Regions from separate parts of the Marinobacter sp. C1S70 genome, predicted to be linked through region 1. Evidence: riboswitches for the same ligand, from Rfam matches in the RefSeq annotation. Region 1 holds a riboswitch; the other holds the start of a gene.
The links. Region 1 has a riboswitch for cobalamin ahead of Q669_RS18385 (TonB-dependent receptor domain-containing protein). Riboswitches for the same ligand answer to the same signal wherever they lie in the genome.

Region 1 (8,885 bases):
AAGGCGTTGCCGCCGCGGCCTCGGAATCCATGCTGGAAAACGGTGCGGATGCGGTGTTTTCAAGCGTGTTCTGGTATCTGGTCGCTGGCTTGCCCGGACTGGTTTTGCACCGGCTGGTGAATACGCTGGATGCCATGTGGGGCTACCGGACGCCACGATATCTGTATTTCGGGCGCTGCGCCGCCGGGCTCGATGATGCTATGAACTGGGTGCCTGCCCGGCTAACTGCCTTGACCTATGCGTTGCTGGGCAATACCCGGCTGGCCGTGAAATGCTGGCGTGAACAGTCCAGGGCCTGGGACAGTCCGAACGCCGGCCCGGTGATGGCAGCAGGAGCGGGCGCGCTCGGTGTCACACTGGGCGGCCCGGCGCCTTATTCCGGTGGCGTGAAGCAGCGACCGCTGCTGGGCAGCGGGCAAGGCGCCACGGCGCAAACCGTGGAGGGCGCGATTTCCCTGGTTCAGCGTGGCGTGATGTTGTGGCTGTTGGTGTTGTTGGCCTTGGCCGCAAGTCTGAATGCGTTCTGGTCAGGAGGTATCGGGTGACAGCGTTCGATGGTGCTGATTTGCCGGAGCATGGAGGTCGCCTGAGGGCAGCGGCTCAGCACTGGGGCATTCCTCCGGAACAATGGCTGGATCTCTCCACCGGTATTAATCCTGTGCCCTGGCCGGTTCCGGCAATTCCGGCGGAGGTATGGCAACGGCTGCCGGAGCCGGAAGATGGGCTGGAAGAGATTATCCGTATCTGGGCCGGGGCGCCGGAGCGTGCCTGCTGCCTACCCGTAGCGGGTTCCCAGGCGGCGATCATGGCCCTGCCAGCGGTTCGTGCCCGTAAGCATGGTTTCGGTCGGGTGGCCGTGCCCATGCCCGGTTATCGTGAGCATGGTCATGCCTGGCGGCGAGCGGGTTTCGACGTGGTGGCGATTCCTGAACAGGCGACAATGCAAGCGGAGCTGGCATGGCTGGATTCTGTGGATGTAGTGGTCTGGATACAGCCGAATAATCCGACCGGGCAGCTGATGGATCCTGCCCGTTTACGGTTTTGGCACGAGCGGCTGCGCGAGCGTGATGGCTGGCTGGTGCTGGATCAGGCGTTTATTGAGGGCGAGCCGGGCTTCGGCCTGGACCCGTGGGCGGGCGCTCCGGGGCTGATTGTGTTGCGCTCGCTGGGCAAGTTTTTCGGGCTGGCCGGTCTCCGTGCCGGTGCGGTCCTGGCCGACCCTGGTCTGGCGTGCGAGATGTCGAACGAACTTGGTCCCTGGACGGTCAGCGGTCCGGCCCGGTACCTGATGGCCAGGGCACTGCAAGACCGGGCCTGGCAGGTGGAGGCTCGTGCCAGCCTGCGAACGGCCAGACTGCGCATGGACGGCCTGCTCAGACAATATGGGATGTCGTCCCCCACCGGCACCCTGCTCTTCAGAACGGTTCAACATCCCCGCGCAGCGGGCATTGCTGACCAACTGGCTTGCCGCGGCATTCTGGTCAGGCGTTTTGACACACCCGCAGCCCTGCGTTTCGGTTTGCCACCGGATGAAACCGGTTGGCAACGGCTGGAGGGTGCGTTGTCTGAATTAACATATCTCATTGACCACCCCCACCCTGGTTGATAGTCTTGCCCGCGATTTCAGGTGCTGTATGCATTTTGTCCAGGCTGGCGATAGTCCGGAGGAGTGCCTGCAGTGAAACGGGAAGCCGGTGACATTCCGGCGCTGCCCCCGCAACGGTAATCAGGTGAAAGGCAATCCAGTACGCCACTGTGCCAATGGCATGGGAAGGTGGTTGCCCCGGAGCACAGGCTCCGCCTGTAAGCCCGGAGACCGGCCTGAAAGGCGGAACCTTGGGTTCCGGACACCAGACGTTGCGGAGGGCGACGGCGGTGGGTGAACCTGGCTCGCATTTACTGACACGCCCTCCACCCCCGTCTGAGCAGTCTGTCTTCCTCCGCAGTTAATTGATCGACCGTACGGGTGCGTGCGGTGAAACGTGAGTGAAGCTATGAGTACTGCCAAAGCCCTTCCCGCCCTGATGCTATTACCACTGGCGTTGCCTGCTGTTGCCGCCGATGAAGCGTCGGATGAACGCAAGCTGGAACCGATTGTCGTTACCGCCACCCTTGGGCCTCTGACTGCGGGTGAAAGCCTGTCATCAGTTACGGTCATCGACGAAGAAAATATCCGCGAGCAAAGCCCCTCAGAGTTCACCCAGCTGCTGCGAGGACAACCCGGCATCAACGTGACCGGCAACGGTTCCTTCGGAAAAACCACCAGTGTCTACACCCGCGGCACCGCCAACGACTCCACGCTGCTGCTGGTTGATGGTGTGCGCCTGCGTTCGGCCACATCCGGTGGTCCCTCCTGGCAGTACTTTCCCGTTGAACTGATTGAGCGGGTGGAAATTGTCCGTGGCGCCCGGAGCTCACTTTACGGTTCCGATGCTGTCGGTGGCGTTGTGCAGGCTTTTACGCTGGACCCGGAAGACACGCCGGCAGGTTGGGTAGAAGTCGGTGCAGGCAATTTCAACACGCAGAAAGGCAGTGCCGGTGCTGCTGCCCGCGCTGGAAATACCCGTTTCAGCCTGAGTGGTTTGCATAAAGAAACCGACGGTACAGCAGTGATCACCGATGGTGACGACCGGGGCTTCCGCAACACCGCCGGTATCGGACGTGTCGTCCATGAGCTGGACTCCGGCGGAGAAGCCAGCCTGGTGATGGTGCAAAGCGAGGGCAACACTGAATACGAAGGCGGCGAAATTGATTTCATGATTCGCACCATCGGCTTCGGGCTGGAAACCCCGGTGAGTGACTACTGGCGTCATTCACTTCAGTTCTCTGAATCCCGGGACGAAACCGACAACGTTACGCCCACATTCAACAGCACCTTCAATACCCGTTCACGGGCAGCGCGTTGGGACAACACCTTTACCTGGAATGTCCATGAGCTGGTGGTAGGGGCAGAGTTAATGACTGACGAAGTCAGCGGTACCACCGATTACGCCGAGACCAGCCGCACCAACACCGCCCTGTACAGCCAGTTGCGCCTGAACTTCGGCCCAACCGACCTTCAACTGAGTGTGCGCGGTGACGACAACGAAGCCTACGGCAAAAATGAAACCGGTGGCATTGCCCTTGGCCATGCTCTGGATCGATCCCACCGAGTACGGATCAGTTATGGTACGTCTTTCCGGGCACCCACCTTCAACGATCTGTATTTCCCCGGAGCCAACCCGGACCTGGAGGCAGAAGAGTCCGGAACGGTGGAGTTGGGTGCCAGTGGCCACTATCAGACCTGGTTCTGGGATGCAGCGCTGTTCCAGCTGGATGTGGACAACCTGATTGCCTGGAGCCCGACCCCCAGTGGCTTGTGGACGCCAATGAACGTCAATGAAGCCCGAATCCGTGGTGCCGAGTTCAGCGCTGGTTTTGAGCGGGATGGTTGGCGCGGTGATGCGGCTCTGACGCTGCTGGACCCGGAAGACCGGGAAACCGGAAACCGACTCCAGCGCCGGAGTGGCAAAACCCTGCGTCTTGACCTGAGTAAGCGCGTTGGTACCTGGGACTTCGGTGGCACAGTGGTGGCCGAAGGCTATCGTTACGATGACCGTGCCAACGACGACAGACTGCCCGGTTTTGCTACTCTGGACTTGCGGGCGGGCTGGCGCTTTGCCCCTGACTGGTCAACCCGGCTGACGCTGGCTAACGTGCTGGACAAGGAATACAGCACCGCTCGTTATGATCGGCAGAATGACCTGGACTACATTGCAGCCGGCCGCACTGCCATGCTGACCGTGCGTTACGATATCCGATAATAACCGTTAAACCGGGGGAGGCCTCTGTGGCAGATCTGAAGGCAATGGCTTTGATTCTGGGCGGGATGCTGCTGGCATTCCCCGCCCTGGCATCGCCGGTCTGTGCCACGGATGATCTGGGTAAAGAGATTTGCCTTGAGCAACCGGCACAACGGATTGCCGCGCTTTCCCCCGGGGCTACCGAGCTGGCCTGGGCTGCCGGAGCCGGCGATCAGGTCGTTGCAGTGGTCGCCTACAGTGACTACCCCCCGGCCGCCAAAGAAGTGACTTCGGTTGGCAGCCACACCCGCATGGATATGGAACGCTTGCTGCAACTGGAGCCGGATCTAGTGATTGGCTGGGTAACCGGTAACCCGACCGAGCAGTTGGCGACACTCAGAGAGATGGGTGTGCCTGTGTTCTCCATCGAGCCCCGCAGTTTTGAGGCAGTGTCTGACACCATCGAGCGTCTCTCTATCTTGGCCGGTACCGAAGCCGCGGGTTTTGCCGAGGCGGACCGATTTCGCAAAGGCATTACAGACCTGCGAGCCAGGTTTTCAGGTGCCGACACGGTACCGGTGTTCTATCAGGTGTGGGATGAGCCTTTGATGACGGTCAACCGTGACCATCTGATTGGTGAAATGATTGAGCTGTGTGGTGGTGACAACGTGTTTGGCCATCTGGAGAGGTTGGTGCCCAGAATCAGTGCCGAAGCCGTTATTGCGGCCAATCCCGAGGCTATCCTGGCTGGCGGGATGGGGGAGGAAAACCGCCACTGGCTGACTCGATGGCAGTCATTCCCGAGCCTGACCGCCACAGAGCGGGACAACCTGTTTTTTATCCCGCCATCTCTGGTACAGCGACCAACACCGAGAATGCTCGAAGGTACGCGCCTGTTTTGTGAAAAACTGGAGGTGGCCCGTGACCGGCGACCTTAATGGAGCCCTTGCGTGATCCGGCCGATCACTTTGCCACTGTTGGTGCTGGCTCTGGCCGGCGTGCTGGCCATGGTGATCTCGGTCGGTGTTGGCAGCGTGGCGATATCACCTGCTGATGTGCTGTCGGTGTTTCTGGGTGAAGGCTCGAATCTCCAGCGCACGCTGATCCTTGAACTCCGGCTACCCAGAACCTTGTCGGCCTTTGCCACCGGAGGTTTGCTGGCCGTGGCCGGGGCCCTGATGCAGGTATTGCTGCGTAACCCGCTTGCCGATCCCTATGTTCTGGGCCTGTCCGGCGGCGCCGCTGTTGGTGCGTTGTTGGCGATGCTGGCGGGACTTGGCGGCGCGGTTATTTCCGGTTCTGCCTTTGCCGGTGCCCTGCTCGCGACCTTGATGGTGTTTGGGCTGGCCCATGGCACTGGCAGCTGGACGCCCTCCCGCCTGTTGCTGACCGGGGTGGTGGTGGCCGCTGGCTGGGGTGCGGTGATTACCCTGATGTTGGCGATCAGCCCGGCCCGGGAGTTGCCGGGCATGCTGTACTGGCTGATGGGCGATGTGTCTTACGCCCGGATACCATGGCCCGGACTGGGATTGTTGACTGTTGTTTGTGTTCTGGTGGTGCCACTGGGTCGGAGCCTGAATGTGTTGGCTCGGGGACCGATGCAGGCGGCGGCATTGGGTATTTCGGTTCGCCCGCTGGAATGGCTGATTTACATTCTCGCCAGCTTGCTCACCGCCACGGCGGTCACCATGGCGGGCAGCATAGGCTTTGTCGGCCTTGTGGTTCCACATATGCTCCGGCTGGTGTTGGGCAATGATCAGCGACTGATTCTGCCAGCCTGTGCCTTGGCTGGCGGTACCCTTCTGGTGCTGGCGGATACCCTGGCGCGGGTGGTGATCGCACCGGAACAGCTGCCGGTGGGTGTGATCACCGCGTTGCTGGGTGTTCCCACCTTCCTGTACCTGTTGTACCGGAGTCGCTGATGAACGCCATGCAGAGCCGCCACATGCAGACCCTGAGTACCCGGAACCTGGTGATTGATATTCCCGGCCGCGTCGATGGCTACCCGCTGGATTTAACGATCGGCTCCGGTCAGATCTGGGGCGTACTCGGCCCCAACGGTGCCGGCAAGACCACTCTGCTGCATACCCTTGCAGGCCTTCGTTCGCCCCGTGCCGGTGAGCTGTATCTCGAGGATGTGCCGGTATCCGGATTAAAGCGCCGTGTGTTCTCTCAACAGCTGGGGCTGGTGTTCCAGGACCGGCAGGATGGCTTCCCGGCAACGGTAATGGAAACCGCGCTGATCGGTCGCCATCCCTGGTTGTCTCCGTGGCAGATGGAAGGGGCAGACGATCTGGCTATGGCGCAAAGGGCTCTTGAAGCGTTGGATGTCCTGCACCTGAAAAACCGTCTGGTCACTACCCTGTCTGGCGGGGAACGCCAGCGTGTGGCGATTGCCACCCTGATGACCCAGTCGCCTCATACCTGGTTGCTGGATGAACCGACGAATCACCTGGATCTGCATCACCAGGTGGCCGTCATGAAACTGCTCACCGACCGTGCGGCAGCGGGTAATGCCATTTTTATGTGCCTGCACGACCTGAACCTGGCTGCCCGCTGGTGTGATCATATTCTGTTGATGTACCCCAACGGCGAAGCCTGCTGGGGCCCGGCAGAAAGGATGCTGGTGCCGAACGCTCTGGAACGTTTGTACAACCAGCAACTGGCAACGGTGGAAGTGGATGGCGCGCCTTTTTTCGTGCCAAAACGAGTCTAGCTCAGAAGTATCGCGAGGGTAGCGGGGCAGGGCTTTCCGGGACTGTCTGCAGCAGGGATGCTGCAGTCAAGCTTACAGGGATGTATTCACAGCGTGTCCCGGAAAGTCCTGCTCCGCTGCCCGTCTGCACCAAATTCAGACGACAGGGAATAGCAACACATGCCAGACAACAAAATCCCGGCTGCCATGATCACCGCCCCGGGATCCGGCCAGGGCAAGTCCATGGTCACCGCCGCCCTGGCCCGACTGCACCGGAACGCCGGCCGTAACGTCCGGGTGTTCAAACACGGGCCGGATTACCTGGACCCCATGGTGCTGGAGGTAGCCTCCGGTAACCCGGTTTACCAGTTGCACCCCTGGATGACCGGCGAGGACGAGTGTCGGTGGCGGCTGGCCGAGGCCGCCCAGAGCGCGGACCTGATTCTGGTGGAGGGTTCCATGGGCTTGTTTGATGGCAGCCCCAGCAGCGGCGACCTAGCCAAACTGGCGGGTATTCCGGCCCTGCCCGTGATTGATGCCAAAGGTATGGCTCAGACCTTCGGCGCGGTTGCCCTCGGCTTGGCGAGCTTTGATTCCGAACTCCCTGTTCATCAGGTAATTGCCAACAAGATTGGCAGTCCTTACCACGGCGAGCTGCTACGGGAGAGTCTGCCGGAAGGCATCAGCCTGCTGGGAGCGATACCCCGAAACGATGCCATGAACATTCCGGACCGGCACCTTGGTCTGGTCCAGGCGGCTGAAATGGACGACCTCAGTGATCGGCTGGATAAGGCTGCCGAAGTCATGATGTCAGCGGGTCTGGATGTGCTGCCCAAGCCCGTATCTTTTCATTATGAGGCACCTTCCCGGCCAGAACAGCTGCTGGCGGGGCTCAGGATCGCGGTTGCCAGGGATGCGGCCTTCAGTTTTATCTATCGCGCCAATCTGGATCTGCTCACAGCCATGGGCGCTGAGCTGGTGTATTTTTCGCCCCTGAAAGATTCGGAAGTGCCGATGGCCGATGCACTCTGGCTACCGGGCGGTTATCCAGAGTTGCATGCTGGGACCTTGGCGGAGAATCAGGCCATGCTCGCGTCGATTCGCGCCTTCCACCGGGCCGGTAAACCCATTCTGGCAGAGTGCGGTGGTCTGATGGCCTGTGCCGAAGAGCTGGCAGATAAAGACGGCAAAGTACATAGTCTGCTGGGCCTGGTGCCCGGGCGGGCGACCATGGCTAACCGACTGACCGCATTGGGTCTGCAAAGTCTGGAAACCCAGCTCGGCGGGTTGCGGGGCCACACCTATCACCATTCCAGTCTTGAGACCCCATGGCAACCTGCCGCCAGGGCCAAGAAACAGGCTGGCTCTGAAGGTGAGGCCGTGTATCGCGACCAGAAACTGGTGGCCAGCTATTTTCACGGATACTTCCCGTCAGCGCCTGCTTTGATTAGCGCGATCTTTCGCGGTGAGGAAGTCCGGTTTTCCTGAGCAACTCGAACGCCTTAACCCAAGGAGAGTCATCATGCGTGAACGCGCCAAAGACCCCGAACGCCATGCCAGGCGCATGGCAGCAAAACAGAAGATCATGCAGGAACGCATTGCCAGAGCCCAGAAAGAACAGGGCGTGTTGCTGGTGCTCACGGGCCCCGGCAAGGGCAAGAGCAGTTCCGGCTTTGGCATGGTGGCCCGGGCTCTGGGCCACGGTATGAAAGTGGGCATCGTCCAGTTTATCAAAGGCGCATTCAGCACCGGTGAGGAAGCGTTTTTCCGGGAGCTGCCGAACGTCACCTACCACGTCATGGGACAGGGCTACACCTGGGATACCCAGAACCGGGAACAGGATGTGAAGAGCGCAACCGATGCCTGGGAAGTTGCAGCAAGCATGCTGAGCGATGACAGCTATGACCTGGTACTGCTGGATGAACTGAATATCGCCCTGAAGTACGACTACATCGATCTCGATAGGGTGCTGGACGACCTGCAGGCCCGTCCGGAAATGCAGCATGTGGTGGTCACCGGTCGCGGGGCTCCGCAGGAACTGATTGATCTGGCTGATACGGTCACCGAGATGGGTGTGGTCAAACATGCCTTCAAGGATCAGGGCATCAAGGCCCAGAAGGGTGTGGAGCTGTAAATGCCCACCCTGATGGTGCAGGGCACCACCTCGGATGCTGGCAAAACCACGGTGGTGGCGGCGCTGTGTCGCTGGCTGGCCCGGCAGGGGGTCTCAGTCGCGCCATTCAAGCCCCAGAATATGGCCCTGAACAGTGCAGTCACCGTGGATGGCGGCGAGATTGGCCGTTCCACGGCGTTACAGGCGCTGGCCTGTGGCCTGGAGCCCCACAGCGACATGAACCCGGTGTTGTTGAAACCCCAGAGCGATTGCGGCGCCCAGGTGATCTTGCGGG
Region 2 (8,885 bases), on a different contig from region 1:
GTGGGAAATATCCGCGAACAGCGTGACATAATGCTCCACCTCTCCCTCCCGGCTGCGCACCGCCGCGATGGTCATCAGTGAGGGCAGCAACGAGCCATTCTGGCAACGTATCCAGTACTCACCACTCCATACTCCCTTGGCATCAAGCGATGCCAGCACCTGATGCCGAAAATCCCGGGAGTACTGGTCAGAGGCCAGGATATCCTCGTAATACTGCTCCAGAACGTGTTCCCGGGCGTATCCTGTCAGCGCGCTGAAGGCGGCGTTTACGTCCAGAATTCGTCCCTGTGCACTGGTCAGTACAATGCCTTCCCGGGCATGGCGAAACACACCCGCTGCCATCGACAGGCTGGCCTCCGCCCGCTTGCGTTCCGTAATGTCCTGATGGGTGCCGTACATAAGCAAGGGCTGGCCCTGGTCATCCCAGGATTGCACCTGGCCGCGGTCGAGAACCCAGACCCAGTGACCGTCCTTGTGTCGCATCCGGGCCTCACATTCGTAATAGGCCAGCTCGCCGCGGAAATGCCGCTCCAGCAGATCGGCGCTGCGCTGCAGATCATCCGGATGCGCCAGGTTCATCCAGGTGTCGATCGATACCGGCGCCAGTTCCTCCAGGGTATAGCCTGCGATCTCGGCCCAGCGATTATTAAAGACCGTTTCTCCCGTCTGGACGTTCCACGTCCAGGTTCCTGATCGGGTGCCGCTGATAATGTTTTCCAGCCGACTCCGTTCCAGTTTCAGTTGCTCGCGAGAGGCCTTGATGGCGTCCAGCATGGTGTTGATGCCATCACTCAGCACGGCCAGCTCCCGATACTGGAACGGAGGCACAGGCTGAAGCGGAATACCCTCGGCATCCTTGTTCCTGAGAGCATCATCGATGGCGACAATCGAACGGAAAACCGAGCGGTGAAGCACCGTGCCGAGTAAAGCCGACAGGGTGAGCGCAAGGGCCAGTACCGTCAGCAGTTCCTCAAGCACTACCCGCTCCAACTTTGCCACCAGCAGGTCATCGGAGGCGTAGATCCGGATTTTACCCAGTAATTCCTCGTTGCCGCCCACTATGGGCGCACTGGCTTGGTAAAACGCCTGGGCAAGCTCATTCTGAACCGGTGGTGTGCGCTCCTGGAACAATCTGTATTGGCCGTTCTGTTGTCGCAGTTGGCCATACAGGTAGTAGGGCTGGCCGAGAATCCGGCCCATCTCATAGTCTTCGAGTATCACCGCGAAGTGTTGTTTCAGGGCCATCTCGGTGGCAATCAGGCTTTCGTATTCGTGCACCGAGTAGGCTTCGATAAATGGGGCAATGCTCCGGCTCAGGCGTTCAAGAGTCTCGTGGACATCCTGTTCGATGCCCGCCGTAATCTCTGCCCGGGCGGTGCTGTAAACATAGACCGCATGCAACAGAAATACGCCCGCGATAACGGCCACTACCAGAGACGTAGTGCGGCCCAGTAACGAGGGGTAACCAGAGGTGTTTGCGGCCACTTGTTTCATCATGGTTGCGACCGGTTACCCAGAACGTTGCGCTGAATGGTCGGCAGGAGTTGCTCCAGATTACTTCGGTGTACCGGTAACACCGGCAGCCGCTGGACCTTTTCAACCGGTGCACCCGACAGGTGCCGATGCATTGCCTCCACGGCGGTTTCGCCCATCAGGAATGGCTGCTGCATCCCGGCCGCCACGAGGTCGCCAGAACGGATCATGGCCAGAAACTCGGGCTCGGCGTCAAAGCAGATCAGCAGGATCTGGCCGGTTTTGCCGGATTCCCAAATGGCATCCAGCGCGCCCCGGTATTGATTGGAGCCCTGTAACCAGATGGCTCGGAGCTGCGGATTGTCCTGAATCAGACGTCGACTGAATTCGTAGGTCTCGTGGTAGGAAAAGTCCGCTTGCTGGTAGATGCCGGCGGTGCTGACACCATGCTCCTCCAGGGCCCGCATAAAACCTTCGGTCCGGGCCTTGCCGTTGGCTCGCTTCTGGGGAATGGCGACAATCCCCACCGTCCCGTCCATCCAGCCTTTCTCGTCCAGAGCGGCAACCAGCAGTTCGCCCAGATCGTAGGCGCCCTGGTCATTGTCGGATTCGATATAGCTCACATAGTTGTCCGACTTGGCGCCAATATCTGAAATCACCACTGGAATACCGGCTTGTTCTGCAAGCTTGAGAACCGTGACGGCGGCGGAGGATTGGGTCGGGGAGAGGATGATGCCGTCAACGCCGGAGTCAATCGCGGCAACGGTCGCTTCCAGTTCTCGTCGGGACAGGTTGTCAGCGCTGTGTACCGATAACTCATAGCCCAGTTCAGTAGCCTTCTGGTGAATGCCCCGGGCCATGATGTCCCAGAACGGGATACGAATGTCGGGAACCAGATAGGCCAGCGTGCGTTCCTGAGCCGCAGCGTCGGATGCCGGGTTGAGCATCAGGATCAGAACAACGGGAAGTGCCCGGAATACCCGGACCAGAGAGTGTTTCATGCCGACATCGTATTGCTGGAAAGCGGCCTATTTTACTATGTGTAACTTGGCGACATATAGTTCTTTGGGATGATCTTTATCAAATTGTTGGTGAATACTTGCTTCCCGCAAGGTCGCTGGCAAAGGCGGAGGGCCGCCGCTGGATAACTCGCGTCGTTGACCAATTCCCGGTAAACTAGGCGCCCTGCCAGGGGTACGCCCCGCCTACACCTGAATGTGGGCCTTTCTACCACCTTCGGGCCATTACCCCGGGCACAAATATCAAGGAAGATAACGGCTTCATGCCGCATACTTCTCCGGCAGTCATCTTCAGAAGAATTGTGTAATGCCCAACACCGTAATTGCTGGCTTCACCCATAATTTTCTTGGCAAGGCACCCGTCTGGTACAAGCAGGTTATTCTGCTATTCCTGATTGCCAATCCCGTCGTGATGTACGTGCTTGGACCGGGCGTTGCAGGCTGGCTGCTGATCGGCGAGTTCATTTTTACCCTGGCAATGGCGCTGAAATGCTACCCACTGCTCCCGGGGGGCTTGCTGGCGGTGGAGGCCCTGCTGATCGGGCTGACGTCCGCGGATGCGGTGTACCATGAGGTTCTGACCAATTTCCCGGTCATCCTGCTGCTGATGTTCATGGTGGCGGGCATTTACTTCATGAAAGAGCTGCTGCTGGTGACCTTCACCCAGATTCTGGTGGGGGTGCGGTCCAAGTCGGCGTTGTCGCTGCTGTTCTGTAGCGCTGCGGCAGTGTTGTCTGCGTTTCTCGATGCCCTGACCGTCACCGCCGTCATCATCAGCGTTGCGGTAGGTTTCTTCTCGGTCTATCACAAGGTGGCATCCGGCAAGGGCTACCAGCAGAAAGACCACAACACCAACAGCGACGACGAAGTGATTGAGCTGCACCGGGAAGATCTGGAAAACTTCCGGGCCTTTCTGCGCAGTCTGCTGATGCACGGGGCGATCGGTACCGCCCTGGGTGGCGTCGCCACCATGGTGGGTGAGCCCCAGAACCTGCTGATTGCCAAGGTGGTTGGCTGGGATTTCGCCGGCTTTTTCCTGCACATGGCACCGGTGAGTATTCCGGTTTTGTTCGCCGGTCTGGCCACGTGCTGGGCGCTGGAGAAACTACGCTGGTTTGGCTATGGCGGTCGACTGCCCAAGCCGGTGCGACGGGTGTTGGAAGAGTTCGCTGACAATGAAAAGGCTCGGCGCACCAAGTCTGATCAGGCGGCGCTCTGGATTCAGGCGGTGGCCGCGGTCATTCTGGTGTTTGGTCTGGCATTCCACATCGCCGAAGTAGGATTGATTGGCCTGCTGGTGATTATCCTGATTACCTCCTTTACCGGCGTGACGGACGAACACCAGATTGGCAAGGCGTTCCAGGAATCCCTGCCCTTTACCTCATTGCTGGTGGTGTTTTTCGCCGTGGTGGCGGTGATTCACGAGCAGCACCTGTTCAAACCGATCATTGATTACGTACTGGCGCTGCCTGAAGGCCAGCAGCCGGGCATGTTCTTCATTGCCAACGGGCTGTTGTCGATGATCAGCGACAACGTGTTTGTGGCGACCGTCTACATCAGCGAAGTGAAACAGGCGCTGGACGCCGGCAGCATCAGCTACGAGCACTTCCAGACCCTGGCCGTAGCCATCAATACCGGTACCAACCTGCCGAGCGTAGCCACACCCAATGGCCAGGCGGCGTTCCTGTTCCTGCTGACCTCAGCCATTGCGCCCCTGGTGCGATTGTCCTACGGGCGCATGGTGATCATGGCGTTGCCTTACACCATCGTGATGGGGGGCGTCGGTCTGTACATGGTCACCCACGCGTTCTGAGTCATGGTTTTGCATATTTTACCGCACAGTTTTGGGTGTATCTGTTAACCTTCAGGTAAACAGATAACGAAAAGCGGTATTCATGCGCAGTTGCCAACAATCTATTTGGTGTTTGTCCCGACTGCCCCTGGCTTTTGTGGCCCTGGTCTTCATCGGGATGAGCCTGTTCCATTCACCGTTGAGCGCCTCAGAGACATCGGCTGAAGCATCCTCAACCGTTCGTGTTGCCTATGTTGAATTCCCGCCCATCAGCTATCGAAACGAGCAGGGAGAGCCCGCCGGCGAGTTTGTGGATATCACCCGCAAGGTGGCGGCAGAGGCGGGTTACCAACTGGAATTCATCTATCTGCCCGTCGCACGTACCTACCTCTATCTGACCAATGGCACCATCGATCTGTGGATGGGCATGACCGACATTCCTGCACTGAAAGACGATGTTCTGGAGAGCTGGATCAGCCCAATTCCGGTGGAACTCAGTGCCTGGTATCTGGAGGGCGCGCCACCGGTGGATCACATGGATCGCCTGCGCAACAAAACCGTGATTCTGATCGGCGGCTATACCTATGCCGGCCTCAGAGACTGGTTGACGGCCCAACCCGATATCCGAATTACCGAAGCACCGAACCATCGCTCCGGGCTCAACATGCTCAAACGTCAGCGTGGCGATTATCTGCTGGACTACCGGCAACCGGTGCAGGAAAGCCTGAGCCGGAACGAAGATAACGAGATTCGCGAATCGGAAATGCGCAGCCGCAATGGCGCCTGGCTGTTTTCCCTGGCCAATCCGCGTGCGGCCATTCTGCGTGAGGCCTTTGACGACGCTTACCTGCGCCTGGCCGAAAAGGGCGAAGTACCGCCGGTGCGACGGTTTCAGCAAACCTATGTGGTGCCGGGGTTTCCGGAGCAGTACCGGTAAATCCGGTGGTCGGAGTACTCCCGCAGTCAGTTTTGCTGGGAGGCTATTTCACAAGAGTCAGATCACCATACCAGGCCGTGGCCTGCACGCCGGTGTTGTCGGCGTCGGTCATTATGGCCACGCCCACAATGGCGGGCGGTTCTTCGCCGAAGGCCTGCCGGTAATCTGCCACCAGGTCCCGGGTAACGGTCACCCATTCGCCCACCTGCGACGGCCCCGAGTTGACGGCAATCATCATGGTTTTGTCGGTGTAGGCGTTGGCGACCATGCTCTGCTCTGGTAGCTGATTGGCCCAGATGTAGTTCAGGGCGTTGCCGGGCAGGGTCTCGCCGAACAGCACTTCCACGGTCTTGCGCTTGGCCCGTTCAAAAAAGCCGGCCTTGTCCGGCTGAAACTCAAAGGCGACGTAGATGCGGGCAGGGTAGTCATCACCGGACTTTTCGCGGGCGTTGCCGGCTTCGTAGATGTTCGACACCTTCCAGCGCCATGACAGCGTAAGCGAGTCGCCGGGCACCAGCTCAACACGGGCAATCAGCCCGGAGGCGCTCGCGTCTGCGTCGGCACGGACCACCTGCTGGCCGTCCTCCGTTTCCAGGGTGTAGCGGGTATGTGTCTCAATGTTCGGAAAGGTCAGAGGTTCCCAGCCGTCTTCCAGTGAGGCCATGGTGGAGAACCGGGTTAGCCGGTCTGTTTCTGCCCACACCGGGCTGGCGGCGAGACCGAGCGTCAGGGTACTGGCCCAAAGCAGCGAAATTCTCACATTCATTCCTCAAATCCGGTGGTCTGGAGATGGACAGGCTCTGTTGCAAAAAGTGCCTTGTCTTGGCGCATTCGGCCCTATATAGTGACCGTGTCCTTGGTTAACTACCATATATTGTGATCAAAGCTTGATCATTGAGGTAGTCGGGAATCCGGTGAGAATCCGGAACTGACGCGCAGCGGTATTGGGGAACGAGCGTGGCAAGATGACACTGGCGCAAGCCGGGAAGTCGCCACGTTAGGCAGAGCTGAAAGGTTCACGCCCCTGAGTCCGAAGACCTGCCAGGGATCAGAAGCCCCCCATGGGTTTCTGGACTGCACCTTCGCGATTCAAGGGTGAGCAGATTGGTCAGGCCTGCCCGTATTCGGGGCAAGGTGTGCCACTGCGTTCGCGAGGGTGAAACGGAACCAACGCGAATTCAGGAGAGCACCATGACAGCCACTGCCATTGCCGAACCCCCGGCCCCCGCGACCGATACCCAATCCCTGCAAGTTATCAAACGAAACGGCACCCTGGTGAGTTTCAACCCGGCCAAAATCAGTGTGGCGGTGACCAAAGCCTTCCTGGCGGTGGAAGGGGACCAGGCAGCCGGTTCCGCCCGCATCAACGACGCCGTGCACCGGGTTACCGAACAGGTAGTGCAGGCCATCAGCCGCCGCCTCAAGGCCGGTGGCAAGGTGCACATCGAAGACATCCAGGACCAGGTGGAACTGGCCCTGATGCGGGCCGAAGAGCAGAAAGTGGCCCGGGCCTACGTGCTGTACCGTGAAGAACACGCCCGCCAGCGCGCCGTGGACGAGCCGCTGGAAGCGCACCCGCATCTGACCGTGAAAAAAGCCGATGGCAGCATCGCCCCGCTGGACCTGGGCCTGATGAAGCAGCAGGTGGAACAGGCCGCCACCGGCCTGGACGGCATCAACGGCGATTCGCTGGTGGAAGACGCCCTGCGCAACCTCTACGACGGCATCGAAGAGACCGAAGTCCTGTCTGCCCTGATCATGACCGCCCGGGGCCGCATTGAACGGGAACCCGACTACAGCGCCGTAACCGCCCGCCTGCTGCTGGAACAGCTCCGGCTGGAAACAGCGGAAGCCCTGGACCTGCCCCACAGTTTTCCGCTGGCAGAGATTTATCCACAGGCCCTGAGCGCCTTTGTTCACGCCGGTATTCGCTACGAACTGCTGGACGAAGCCCTGGCGGCCTTTGACCTGGAACGCCTTGGCAACGCCCTGAAACCGGAGCGCGATCTCCAGTTCGGCTTCCTGGGCCTGCAAACCCTGTACGACCGTTACTTCCTGCACTGGAACAAGGCCCGCCTGGAACTGCCCCAGGTGTTCTTCATGCGGGTGGCCATGGGCCTGGCACTGCGTGAGGACGACCCCAACGCCCGCGCCATCGAATTCTATGAGCTGCTGTCCAGTTTCGATTACATGGCCAGCACGCCCACCCTGTTCAACAGCGGCACCCGGCATTCCCAGCTGTCGTCCTGCTACCTGACCACGGTGGGCGACGACCTGGAAGGCATTTACGGGGCCATTCGCGATAACGCCCTGCTGTCGAAATGGGCAGGTGGTCTGGGCAACGACTGGACCCCGGTGCGGGCCCTGGGTTCCCACATCAAGGGCACCAACGGCCAGAGCCAGGGCGTGGTGCCGTTCCTGAAAGTGGTCAACGACACCGCCGTGGCCGTGAACCAGGGCGGCAAGCGCAAGGGCGCGGTCTGTGCCTATCTGGAAAGCTGGCACCTGGATATCGAAGAGTTCCTGGAACTGCGCAAGAACACCGGCGATGAGCGCCGCCGTACCCACGACATGAACACCGCCAACTGGGTGCCGGATCTGCTGATCGAACGCATGCGCGAAGACCGCGACTGGACCCTGTTCTCCCCCAGCGATGTGCCAGATCTGCACGACCTGTACGGCAACGCCTTCCGCGAGCGTTACCAGCACTATGAAGCCCTGGCCGAGCAGGGCAAGATCAAGCTGTTCAAGAAAATTCCGGCCAAACAGCTGTGGCGCAAGATGCTGACCGTGCTGTTCGAGACCGGTCACCCCTGGATCACTTTCAAGGACCCGTGCAACCTGCGCTCCCCGCAGCAGCATCAGGGCGTGGTGCACAGCTCCAACCTGTGTACCGAAATCACCCTGAACACCAGCGCCGATGAGATTGCGGTGTGCAACCTGGGCTCGGTGAACCTGGCTGCCCACATCAAGGATGGCGAGCTGGACGTCACGCGCCTGGAACGCACCGTGAACACCGCCGTGCGCATGCTCGATAACGTCATCGACATTAACTTCTACGCCGTGCCGCAGGCGCGCAATTCCAACCTGAAGCATCGCCCGGTGGGCCTGGGCCTGATGGGCTTCCAGGACGCCCTGTACCAGCTGGGCCTGCCGTACTCCAGCCCGGAAGCGGTGGAATTTGCCGACGCTGCCATGGAGCAACTCAGCTACTTCGCGTTGCGTGCCTCCGCCACGCTGGCGGGTGAGCGGGGCGCCTACGACACCTACGACGGCTCGCTGTGGAGCCAGGGCATCCTGCCGATGGATTCGGTGGGCCTGCTGAAGGACAACCGCCGGGACGGCGACCTGTCGCTCAATACCAACAGCCGCCTCGACTGGACCCCGGTGCGGGAGCTGATTGCCAAAAACGGCATGCGCAACAGCAACGTGATGGCCATTGCCCCGACCGCGACCATTTCCAACATCGTGGGCGTGTCCCAGTCCATCGAACCGGCGTACCAGAACCTGTTCGTGAAATCGAACCTGTCCGGCGAGTTCACCGTGGTAAATCCCTCGCTGGTGCGTGATCTCAAGGCCGAAGGCCTGTGGGACAACGTGATGGTGAACGACCTGAAATACTTCGATGGCAGCGTGCAGCAGATCGACCGCATCCCCGCCGAGC

Region 2: linked by a shared signal. The riboswitch ahead of Q669_RS12965 (ribonucleoside-diphosphate reductase subunit alpha) and the one ahead of Q669_RS18385 (TonB-dependent receptor domain-containing protein) in region 1 are both predicted to bind cobalamin.

Annotation. Positions count from the first base shown of each region.
Region 1 covers NZ_AXBW01000084.1:154,332-163,216, reverse strand. The annotation lists gene cbiB (adenosylcobinamide-phosphate synthase CbiB) at 1-545, shown strand, start outside; gene cobD (threonine-phosphate decarboxylase CobD) at 542-1,606, shown strand; cobalamin riboswitch at 1,631-1,840, shown strand; gene Q669_RS18385 (TonB-dependent receptor domain-containing protein) at 1,995-3,803, shown strand; gene Q669_RS18380 (cobalamin-binding protein) at 3,830-4,720, shown strand; gene Q669_RS18375 (FecCD family ABC transporter permease) at 4,790-5,704, shown strand; gene Q669_RS18370 (ABC transporter ATP-binding protein) at 5,704-6,498, shown strand; gene Q669_RS18365 (cobyrinate a,c-diamide synthase) at 6,658-7,965, shown strand; gene cobO (cob(I)yrinic acid a,c-diamide adenosyltransferase) at 8,000-8,611, shown strand; gene Q669_RS18355 (cobyric acid synthase) at 8,612-8,885, shown strand, end outside.
Region 2 covers NZ_AXBW01000041.1:6,760-15,644, reverse strand. The annotation lists gene Q669_RS12990 (sensor domain-containing diguanylate cyclase) at 1-1,497, opposite strand, end outside; gene Q669_RS12985 (substrate-binding domain-containing protein) at 1,494-2,474, opposite strand; gene nhaB (sodium/proton antiporter NhaB) at 2,800-4,305, shown strand; gene Q669_RS12975 (substrate-binding periplasmic protein) at 4,418-5,221, shown strand; gene Q669_RS12970 (DUF3047 domain-containing protein) at 5,265-5,987, opposite strand; cobalamin riboswitch at 6,093-6,282, shown strand; gene Q669_RS12965 (ribonucleoside-diphosphate reductase subunit alpha) at 6,413-8,885, shown strand, end outside.